3 regions of the Kosakonia sp. YIM B13571 genome follow, and region 3 is predicted to be linked to each of the others. Evidence: predicted binding sites of a transcription regulator. Region 3 holds the regulator's gene; each other region holds the start of a gene.
The links. Region 3 encodes PurR, which represses purine synthesis genes. Its sites were predicted from a motif close to CANGCAAACGTTTGCNTG; they were not measured.

Region 1 (3,283 bases), on a different contig from region 3:
ATAGTCACTTCAATGCGCATAATAGCCCCCTGTGTAATTTACTGTATGTTTATACAGTTAAGCGAAAAATATTACAACAGGGAGCGATAACTTTTTTAGCGCTTAACGCGCCAGCGCACGGTTTCACCCGCGAGGAATGGCACCAGCGAATCTTCCGGCAGCGAAATCATCTCTGGCACCGGGCTCTCTTCACGCACCAGCTCAACAAACGTTTCATTCAACGGTAAGCCATAAAAACGTGGCCCGTTGACTGAACAGAAGGCTTCAAGGTGCTGTAACGCATTCATCTCTTCAAACACGGTTGCATAACTGCCAAGCGCAGTGGGAGCGTTAAAACAACCGGCGCAGCCACAGCTAGCCTCTTTACGATGGCGCGCGTGCGGCGCAGAGTCCGTACCGAGAAATGCGCGAGTAAAACCGCTGGCAACCAGTTCGCGCAGCGCCTGCTGGTGAATATTACGCTTCAGGATCGGCAGACAATAAAGATGAGGGCGCACACCACCGACCAACATATGGTTACGGTTAAACATCAAGTGCTGAGGCGTGATGGTCGCGGCCAGCAGATCATTTCCTTCACGCACATAGTCGGCGGCATCTTTGGTCGTAATATGCTCAAACACCACTTTCAGCCCAGGCAGGCGCTGGCGCAGAGGTTCCATGACCGTTTCGATAAACTGTGCTTCACGATCGAAAATATCAATGTCTGCGTGCGTCACTTCACCATGCACCAATAGCGGCATGCCCAGTTTTTCCATCCGTTCCAGTACCGGCATAATTGCATCAATGCTGGTAACACCATGGCTTGAGTTGGTGGTGGCATTGGCCGGATAAAGTTTCGCTGCGGTGAAAACCTGTTCGTTAAAGCCGCGTTCGACTTCATCTGCGCTCAGGCTGTCGGTCAGGTAGCAGGTCATCAGCGGTGTAAAATCATGCCCGGCGGGCACGGCATCAAGAATACGCTGGCGGTAGGCGATAGCCGCATCCACGGTCGTGACAGGAGGAGCGAGGTTCGGCATGACAATGGCGCGAGCGTAAGTTTCGCTGGTCCATGGCACAACGGTTTTCAACATGTCGCCATCACGTAAATGGACATGCCAGTCATCAGGACGGCGGATTTTCAAAACCTGGGGTTGTGTCATTCGAGTGCTCCGGCTGGTGAGAAACAGGTGTTTTTTGCCGGGCACTAAGGATAAGCGGAAACGTTTTCGTTTGCATCCTTTTCCTGAAAAAAAGGGCGCTCGCGGCGCCCTGTTATTTAGTCGGTGAGGGGGATAATAATTTCGCCCGGTTTCACCTCAATTCCTTTGGCATATTTTTTCGCCAGTGCCTCGCCTTTGCTGCTGTCTTCTTTCAGCACATAAGCAGGGCGTTGGTTAAAGTAGTTGCGTAGTGACTGATTAAGATAGGGTATCAGCGTTTGTAATACGGTCTGCATTTTTTCCGGTGAGACGGTGGCGTTAACCACTTCCATCTCCTGCAGATAAATTGCGCCTTTTTCCTTATCAAACACTGGCAACGCTTTGAGTTTCAATTTGATGATGGCTTTCTGGTTGCCAAAAAGCGAAGTCATATCCAGATTCGCATCACCGGTCAGCGTGATTTTATTGGGTTCTTCGCGACCGATTTCACTGGCCAGGTTATTCAGCACAATATGGGCATCCGCAACGCCGGGCACGCCAATATCTTTGGCGAAGTCGTTACGTTTTTGTAACGCCTGGTTAATCTCCTGTTCGCTGATCGAATATTGGGTCAGTTGATTGCACCCCACCAGCACGCCGCTCAACAGTAATGCTGCGGCAAAAATAATTCTCTTCATGAATTCCTCAACGTAATCGCCATGCTACGACGCAGGGGCGTAGCATGCGACACACGCTAAATAAAGGCCAGCGGAAAAAGCTGAAAGGCATGACGGAAGCGGGCGTGCTTCCGTCATGGGCGGTTAAATAGCCATCGATGACAGCAAGTTAATTTGTGTCTGTTTCGCCATATTGTCACGGTACGCTGCAACCCGGCTGGGCCAGTTGATACCGCTCACGAGCGTCAGGTTACGTAGCAGCGGGAAGAGATGAATATCATCATCGGAGAGTTCTCCGTTCACTGCGTTGGGCTGAACAATCAATTTATCCAGCGCCCGCAAATCGTCGCTGATATTTTTGGCTAACCCTGTTGAATGGCTGAGGTGCTCAGCAAAATCGCCAATGGCGGCCTCTTTTTTGGCTACAAACCCGGCGCGCGCCTGCGGCGTAGAAAATTCGTCAAACGCCGATTTTGCGAAGCGGGGAATCAACAGCTTATTAACGTAACCATTGACCTTGCGTAGCCACTCTTCAATTTTCGGATTTCGCTTGCCGGTCAGCAGCGGTTTGCCGTCGAGCTTATCGACGTAGTGAACAATATCCATGCTTTCCGGCAGATAGCGGCTGTCGTCCTTTTGCAGGATCGGCACCATTTTCTGGCCAATCATTTTTGTCGGCGTGGCTTCGTCATCATTAAGCAGGATCTTGAGTTCGACGGGGATGTTCTTAAGACCGAAAATCATACGGGCTTTAATGCAGAACGGGCAGTGATCGTAAATGTAGAGTTTCACGTTTCTCCTCCATACTGGCTTATCCATCAACTATCAGTATGGAAGAGGGAAAACCGGCGCGCAAATCAGGCACCGGGCTCGAGCATGGTCGGGCGAATGCGTTTGTGACTGAATTGCCACAGCAGCGCCATTGACGTGATCATCCCGATAACGCCAAGCATCATCCACGGCAGCTCCGGCTGGTTAAATGCTTTTCCGGCGTCAAACAGCCAGCCGCCACCGGCATAACCGAGCGCGCCACCGAAGGCCAGCCCAAGACGGCTGAACCCCATATAGCTGCCGCGTGCACGGGCATCGGCTAGCTGCGCGCTTAACGTTTCCCGCGCGGGCTCGGCAATAATGGAGCCAATGTAGAAGGTGCAAATTAGCGTGAAGAGCTGTTGCAGCGTACCGACCATCCCCACAGGCAGCAGGCTGAATGACATCACCAGCAGACCCACCATCAGGCGATGCTCAAGGCGAAAACGTTTTTCACTCCAGCGCGCAATCGGGTAGAGCAACGTCAGCGAGAGACAGGCTTCAATGGCGTACATCCATTTCACTGCCGCCGCTGAACCGGCAATGTCATTAACCATAATCGGCAGCATCAACATGACCTGCACCGCCAACATGTAATAACCGGTTAGGGTCAGCACGTAAGTCACAAAACGTTTGTCACGCAGCACGCGCGTCAGACCTTCGCGCACCGGCGCTTTC
Region 2 (3,283 bases), on a different contig from region 3:
GAATGACGCGGTAACCCTCTTCGCGCAGCGCTTTACACGCCTGCGCGCCAGAGTAGTCAAATTCACATGCCTGGCCGATAACAATCGGGCCAGCACCAAGGATCAGGATACTTTTTAGGTCTGTACGTTTTGGCATTGCTCTTTTCTCCTGATTATTTGGCGGTATTACGATACTGCTCAATTAACTCAATAAAGTGGTCAAACAGCGGCGCGGCGTCGTGCGGGCCAGGGCTTGCTTCCGGGTGTCCCTGGAAACTAAACGCCGGTTTATCGGTGCGATGAATGCCTTGCAACGTGCCATCGAACAGGGATTTGTGCGTTACGCGCAGATTTGCAGGCATTGACGCTTCATCAACCGCGAAACCGTGGTTCTGTGCGGTAATCATCACCGTATTGTTGTCGATATCTTTTACCGGATGGTTACCGCCGTGGTGGCCAAACTTCATTTTTACCGTCTTCGCACCGCTCGCCAGCGCCAGTAACTGATGGCCCAGGCAGATACCGAACACCGGAATATCCGTTTCAAGGAACGTTTTAATCGCTTCGATGGCGTAATCGCATGGTGCCGGGTCGCCAGGACCGTTAGACAGGAAGATACCGTCCGGATTGAGCTTCAGGACATCCGCCGCCGGGGTTTTAGCCGGAACGATTGTCAGACGGCAGCCTCTGTCCACTAACATGCGCAGGATGTTGCGTTTTGCGCCGTAGTCGTATGCCACGACGTGGTACGGCAGCTCACTCTCGCTTTTCGCTGGTGGCAGATCATCCGCCAGTGTCCAGCTGCCTTGTGTCCAGTTGTAGGTTTCCGCTGTTGTGACTTCTTTTGCCAGATCCATGCCGTTCAGACCCGGGAACGCTTTCGCTTTTTCCAGCGCCAGTGCGGCGTCAACATTATCGCCGGCGATAATGCAGCCGTTCTGCGCGCCCTTCTCACGCAGCAGACGGGTCAACTTACGGGTATCGATATCAGCAATCGCCACAATATTATGGCGCTTCAGGTAAGAAGAGAGGTCTTCGGTATTGCGGTAGTTGCTGGCAATCAGCGGCAGGTCGCGGATGACCAGGCCTTGCGCATGTACCTGAGAGGATTCTTCGTCAGCAGAGTTGGTGCCGACATTGCCGATATGAGGATAAGTAAGAGTAACGATTTGGCGGGAATAGGAAGGATCAGTGAGGATTTCTTGATAACCGGTCATTGAAGTATTGAAAACGACTTCCCCAACCGCCGTGCCCGTTGCCCCTATGGCCCGACCGTGAAACTGGGTTCCGTCTTCCAGAACCAATAGCGCTGACTTAATCAAAACACCCTCCAGAGAATATTCACTCACTTTATTTGCATATTAATTCATATTGAGAGCTTGAATCAATGCAAATTTGCTTGCCGTGGATTTTTGGCAAACGGCGGCATTCTGGAGAGATGTCGGTTAAAAGTCAACTTTTCTCCGGTATTTTTCTTATTGTTTTACGCCACTGCCCCTTTTTACTGGATTTAATCGATAAAAATAGCAAACAAACTCACAGGGAAAACGCTTGCGCGCTGAGAAAATTGCAATTTCTAACGGTGGATATCAAAAAAGTAGACCAGATGGTCAAAATTTACAATTAAGAAACATAAAACAGAGAGATAAACAGAAATTATGGCTGGATTGGGTAAAATGAAGGGTGAAAAAGGAAAAATAAAAGGGCAATAAAATATTGCCCTTTGCAATCAATTAATTATGACTGCAACAACCACATCACGATGGGTAATAAACCTTATAAGTTATTGAGATCAAGCACGTCTCGCATATCAAAAAGGCCATTATTCTTTCCTTTCAACCATAAAGCGGAGCGAACCGCACCATTGGCAAAAGTCATGCGACTGGAGGCTTTATGTGTGATTTCAACACGTTCGCCAATATCGGCGAACATCGCGGTATGTTCGCCGACGATGTCGCCTGCACGTACCGTAGCAAAGCCAATCGTGCCGGGCACACGCTCGCCGGTGTGCCCTTCGCGTGCATAAACCGCACACGTTTTTAAATCTTTATTCAGTGCACCGGCAATCGCCTCGCCCATCGCCAGCGCCGTTCCCGACGGAGCATCGACTTTGTAGCGATGGTGCGCTTCGATAATTTCGATATCGGTGTAATCTCCCATTACTTTTGCCGCTTTCTCCAGCAGCTTCAGCATGACATTGACACCAACGCTAAAGTTGGCAGCAAAAACAATGGCGATAGCCTGCGCCGCCTCGGTAATGGCCTGCTTGCCAGCATCATCAAAACCGGTGGTACCAATTACCATTGCTTTATGGTGCTGGCGACAGAAAGCCAGATGCGCCAGCGTGCCTTCCGGGCGGGTGAAATCGATAAAAACATCGAAATCATCTTTCACCGCCTCGAGGCTGCTCTGCACGGTCACACCGGTTTTCGCCGCGCCAGCCAATTCCCCCGCGTCGCTTCCCAGCAGGGAAGAACCTTCGCGCTCCAGCGCAGCGCCTAGTTCGACGCCGTCCATTGCCAGTGCCGCCTGAATCAGCTGACGGCCCATACGCCCGCCAGCGCCCGCGATGGCTACGCGGATTGGTGCATCATGCATAGTTGTGCTCTTTTGTTAAAAAAATGCGTAAGAATCGTTTCCAGATTAACCAGCCCGTGTCGGAGCCACCAGCCGAAAACGCCGATAATAAGAAATTAATGATATACAGCCGGAAATATCAGTAAAAGGCATGATATTAAGGTGCCAGCACCAACACCTCGGCGACCCAATGACGAAAACCCTCTACGTCGATTTCCAACGCCACCTGCGCATTGGGTTGCCGTCCCAGTTTGCCTTCAATGTCCACCACCGTCGTCCCGGCGGTGTATTGCCCCTGAGTCTCCACGGCGACAAAACAGGATTTCAGCGTAAACAGTTCCGGACGCGCCAGCCAGGCAATAGCGCAGAGGTCGTGCATCCGCAGCCCGGTCGCCATGTTGCCGCTGCGATAGTGGCTAAATAACGCATGCAACATTTTTCCGGTGTTATTGAGCGCAGGCAGCGCCGCAAGATATTCCGGTGTCAACGTCGCACGGTTGGTCACATCCAGACCGCACATCACGATCTCCAGCCCGCTGTTGAACACGCGCGCGGCGGCCTCGGGATCGATAGCGATATTAAATTCAGCATTGGGCGTAAAATTGCCGCGTCCGGCGGAGCCGCCCATCATCACCAGACGGCGAATGTTGAACTGGCACTCCGGGTAATGCGTTAGCAGCAGCGCAATGTTGGTTAACGGGCCGATGGTGACCAGCGTTACCGGTTC
Region 3 (3,283 bases):
AACGCCGCGGGCAATAACCGGCAGTAATCCCATCGGGGAAAACTCGGTGGTACCAATGCCGAAGGCGCCAATCGCCAGGGCAAGCAAAGGGAAATTAATTTTCATCTGTCACTCCAAAAAAGACATGCCGACTTGCGACCCTGTCGCTGAAGTCAAAAGTATGACAGCAATCACAAAAAACAGAAGTTAGCAGAATGACAAAAGATTATTGCAGAAGTGATAACAATAGCGGGGGGAAGAAAAACGAGGGAGAAGGCTCTCCCTCGCGATAGATCAATGCAGTGCAGCAGTCAGGCCGCCGAAAACAATCAGGCTCAGAACGATGACGGTAGTAACTAAAGAATACTTCAGATCGGTGCTCATCAATTTTCCCCTTTTTAATTTCCCCACAAAAAGTGAGATAACGCATTTTTGCACAAATTATCTTAAAAATCTTGCGGGAATTCACAGGAGAAACGTTTTAATACTTCCCCTTTTGCTCAAGATCAGACAAAATTCGACGCTAAATTTATTAGCGTACCGGCCATTGACTCCCCTCCTGACGTCCCGTGTCGTTTTCCCGGCGTACCGCACCCCCTTTGATGGGTACAGGGTGATTAAAGGCAAACGTTTACCTAAAGTATTATCAGGAGCTTATGATATGGTCTGGAGTGATATCTGATGGCAACGATTAAAGACGTAGCGAAACGAGCAAACGTTTCCACTACAACCGTATCACATGTAATCAACAAAACCCGTTTCGTCGCCGAAGAGACACGCAACGCCGTGTGGGCGGCAATTAAAGAGTTGCACTATTCCCCCAGCGCCGTCGCTCGCAGCCTGAAAGTCAATCACACAAAATCGATCGGCTTGCTGGCAACCAGCAGCGAAGCAGCCTATTTTGCCGAAATTATCGAAGCCATAGAGAAAAAGTGCTTCCAGAAGGGTTACACCTTAATCCTCGGCAATGCCTGGAATAGCCTGGAAAAACAGGGCGCTTATCTGTCGATGATGGCGCAAAAGCGCGTCGATGGTTTACTGGTGATGTGTTCCGAATACCCGGAATCACTATTGAGCATGCTGGAAGAGTACCGTCATATTCCCATGGTGGTGATGGACTGGGGCGAATCGAAGGCCGACTTTACTGATTCCGTTATTGATAACGCCTTTGAAGGCGGGTACATGGCCGGGCGTTATCTTATCGATCGTGGACATCGCGATATTGGCGTGATCCCCGGGCCTCTGGAGCGTAACACGGGTGCTGGCCGCCTGGCAGGCTTTATGAAAGCGATGGAAGAAGCCCTTATTACTGTGCCGGAAAACTGGATAGTACAGGGTGATTTCGAGCCGGAATCCGGCTATCGCGCAATGCAGCAAATCCTTGGTCAAACGCATCGCCCTACCGCAGTCTTTTGCGGCGGCGACATTATGGCGATGGGCGCGCTTTGCGCTGCCGATGAAATGGGTTTACGCGTACCGCAGGATATTTCCCTGATTGGTTATGACAATGTTCGCAACTCACGCTTCTTTACCCCGGCCTTGACCACGATTCACCAGCCGAAAGATTCGCTGGGGGAAACGGCGTTTACCATGCTGCTTGATCGCATCGTCAACAAGCGCGAAGAGTCACAGTCTATTGAAGTGCACCCGCGCCTGGTTGAGCGCCGCTCCGTGGCCGATGGCCCGTTCCGCGACTACCGCCGCTAACCGCTTCTGACGGAGCCGTTAATTCGGCTCCCGTAACCACTCGTCATTCAGCGTTTCACTATCCCCCAGATATTCCAGCAGCCAGTTTAACGCTGGGGAAGCCTCATTTTGTTGCCACGTCAGACAGCACGCCGCATCCGGGAAGGGATTTTCCAGGGTCAGCGCAACCCAGTCGCCACTGTCGAGGCGCGGGCGGGCAAAGTGTGCCGGTACCATTCCCACGCATAACCCTGCAGATAAGCAAGCCTCTGATGATGCCCAATCAGGGACAATCACGCGTTTCTGATTATCCAGCAGCCAAGTAATACGTTTCGGCAACGAACGGGACGTATCTTCCTGGATAAGTGAAGGCCAGTTGCGCAAGGTGTCGTCGCTAAGCGGGCCTGCCATCGACGCCAACGGATGGCGGCTGGAAACCACACATTTCCAGCTCAGCATTCCCATATCACGAAACGCATAACGTCCACCGACGGGGATTGCTTGCGTTGCACCAATCGCCAGTTCAACCCGCCCATCAGCAAGCGCATCCCAGACTCCGTTAAAGACTTCCTGATAAACCTGCAACTCAACATCACTGAAATGGCGATAGAAATCGACGATCAATTGCCGGGTACGTTCAGGTTTTACAATGTTGTCGACGGCAATCGCCAGTTGCCCGCGCCAGCCATTGGCGATTTGCTGGCACTGCTGACGAGTGACCTGCATTTTTTTGATAACAGCTCGCCCTTCTTTCAAAAACCAGACCCCGGCAGGCGTAAGTTCTACATCCCGATGACGGCGCTCAAACAGCGGAACGGCAAGCCACTCTTCAAGCTGCCGCACGGTATAGCTCACCGCAGAAGGTACACGATGTAACTCCTGCGCCGCACCGCTAAAACTGCCATTACGCGCTACAGCATCAACCACTTCCAGCGAATATTCTGACCACATAATCTGCCTGCAAAAATTTTGAAACCACTACGCAAATATTAGCGTTTCACAAGCGCTAATGCACTCCTTACACTCGACAGCCCTGATTACCTGCAATAAAGAGAACCCCTAATGCAACCTGGCAACGGATTTTTAGTCTGGCTCGCGGGATTAAGCGTGCTCGGCTTTTTAGCCACTGATATGTACCTCCCCGCCTTCAGCGCGATACAGCAAGATTTACACACATCGTCTGCGGTGGTTAGCGCAACTTTAAGCCTGTTTCTGGCGGGCTTTGCCATTGCGCAATTGGTATGGGGGCCGCTATCAGATCGCTATGGTCGCAAGCCGGTTTTACTGGCCGGGCTGGCGATTTTTGCGCTGGGCTGTCTGGGAACATTATGGGTACGCGATGCAACCTTGTTACTGGTGCTGCGTTTTGTGCAAGCCGTGGGGGTCTGCGCCGCCACGGTAAGCTGGCAGGCGCTGGTGACGGATAACTACCCTGCACATCGCGTCAATCGCATCTTCGCCACCATTATGCCGCTCGTGGGTTTGACGCCAGCGCTGGCACCGTTGCTTGGCGCCTGGATCCTTGCGCATTTCAACTGGCAGGCCATTTTCGCCACCTTACTGGCGATTACGTTAATTCTGATGATCCCGGCATGGCGACTGAAATCACCGGCGAAGA

Region 1: a site for PurR is predicted at 1,193-1,210, ahead of pyrC (dihydroorotase). Genes of this name have one in related genera too.
Region 2: a site for PurR is predicted at 1,520-1,537, ahead of carA (glutamine-hydrolyzing carbamoyl-phosphate synthase small subunit). Genes of this name have one in related genera too.

What each region holds. Positions count from the first base shown of each region.
Region 1 is NZ_JBHZPL010000001.1:38,362-41,644, reverse strand. It holds gene dinI (DNA damage-inducible protein I) at 1-20, opposite strand, end outside; gene pyrC (dihydroorotase) at 96-1,139, opposite strand; gene ACFX4O_RS00205 (lipoprotein) at 1,256-1,816, opposite strand; gene grxB (glutaredoxin 2) at 1,940-2,587, opposite strand; gene mdtH (multidrug efflux MFS transporter MdtH) at 2,653-3,283, opposite strand, start outside.
Region 2 is NZ_JBHZPL010000005.1:150,482-153,764, reverse strand. It holds gene carB (carbamoyl-phosphate synthase large subunit) at 1-136, opposite strand, end outside; gene carA (glutamine-hydrolyzing carbamoyl-phosphate synthase small subunit) at 153-1,301, opposite strand; gene dapB (4-hydroxy-tetrahydrodipicolinate reductase) at 1,756-2,577, opposite strand; gene rihC (ribonucleoside hydrolase RihC) at 2,714-3,283, opposite strand, start outside.
Region 3 is NZ_JBHZPL010000002.1:167,819-171,101, reverse strand. It holds gene ACFX4O_RS05940 (MFS transporter) at 1-105, opposite strand, end outside; gene ACFX4O_RS05935 (YnhF family membrane protein) at 274-363, opposite strand; gene purR (HTH-type transcriptional repressor PurR) at 661-1,686, shown strand; gene punR (DNA-binding transcriptional activator PunR) at 1,705-2,616, opposite strand; gene punC (purine nucleoside transporter PunC) at 2,728-3,283, shown strand, end outside.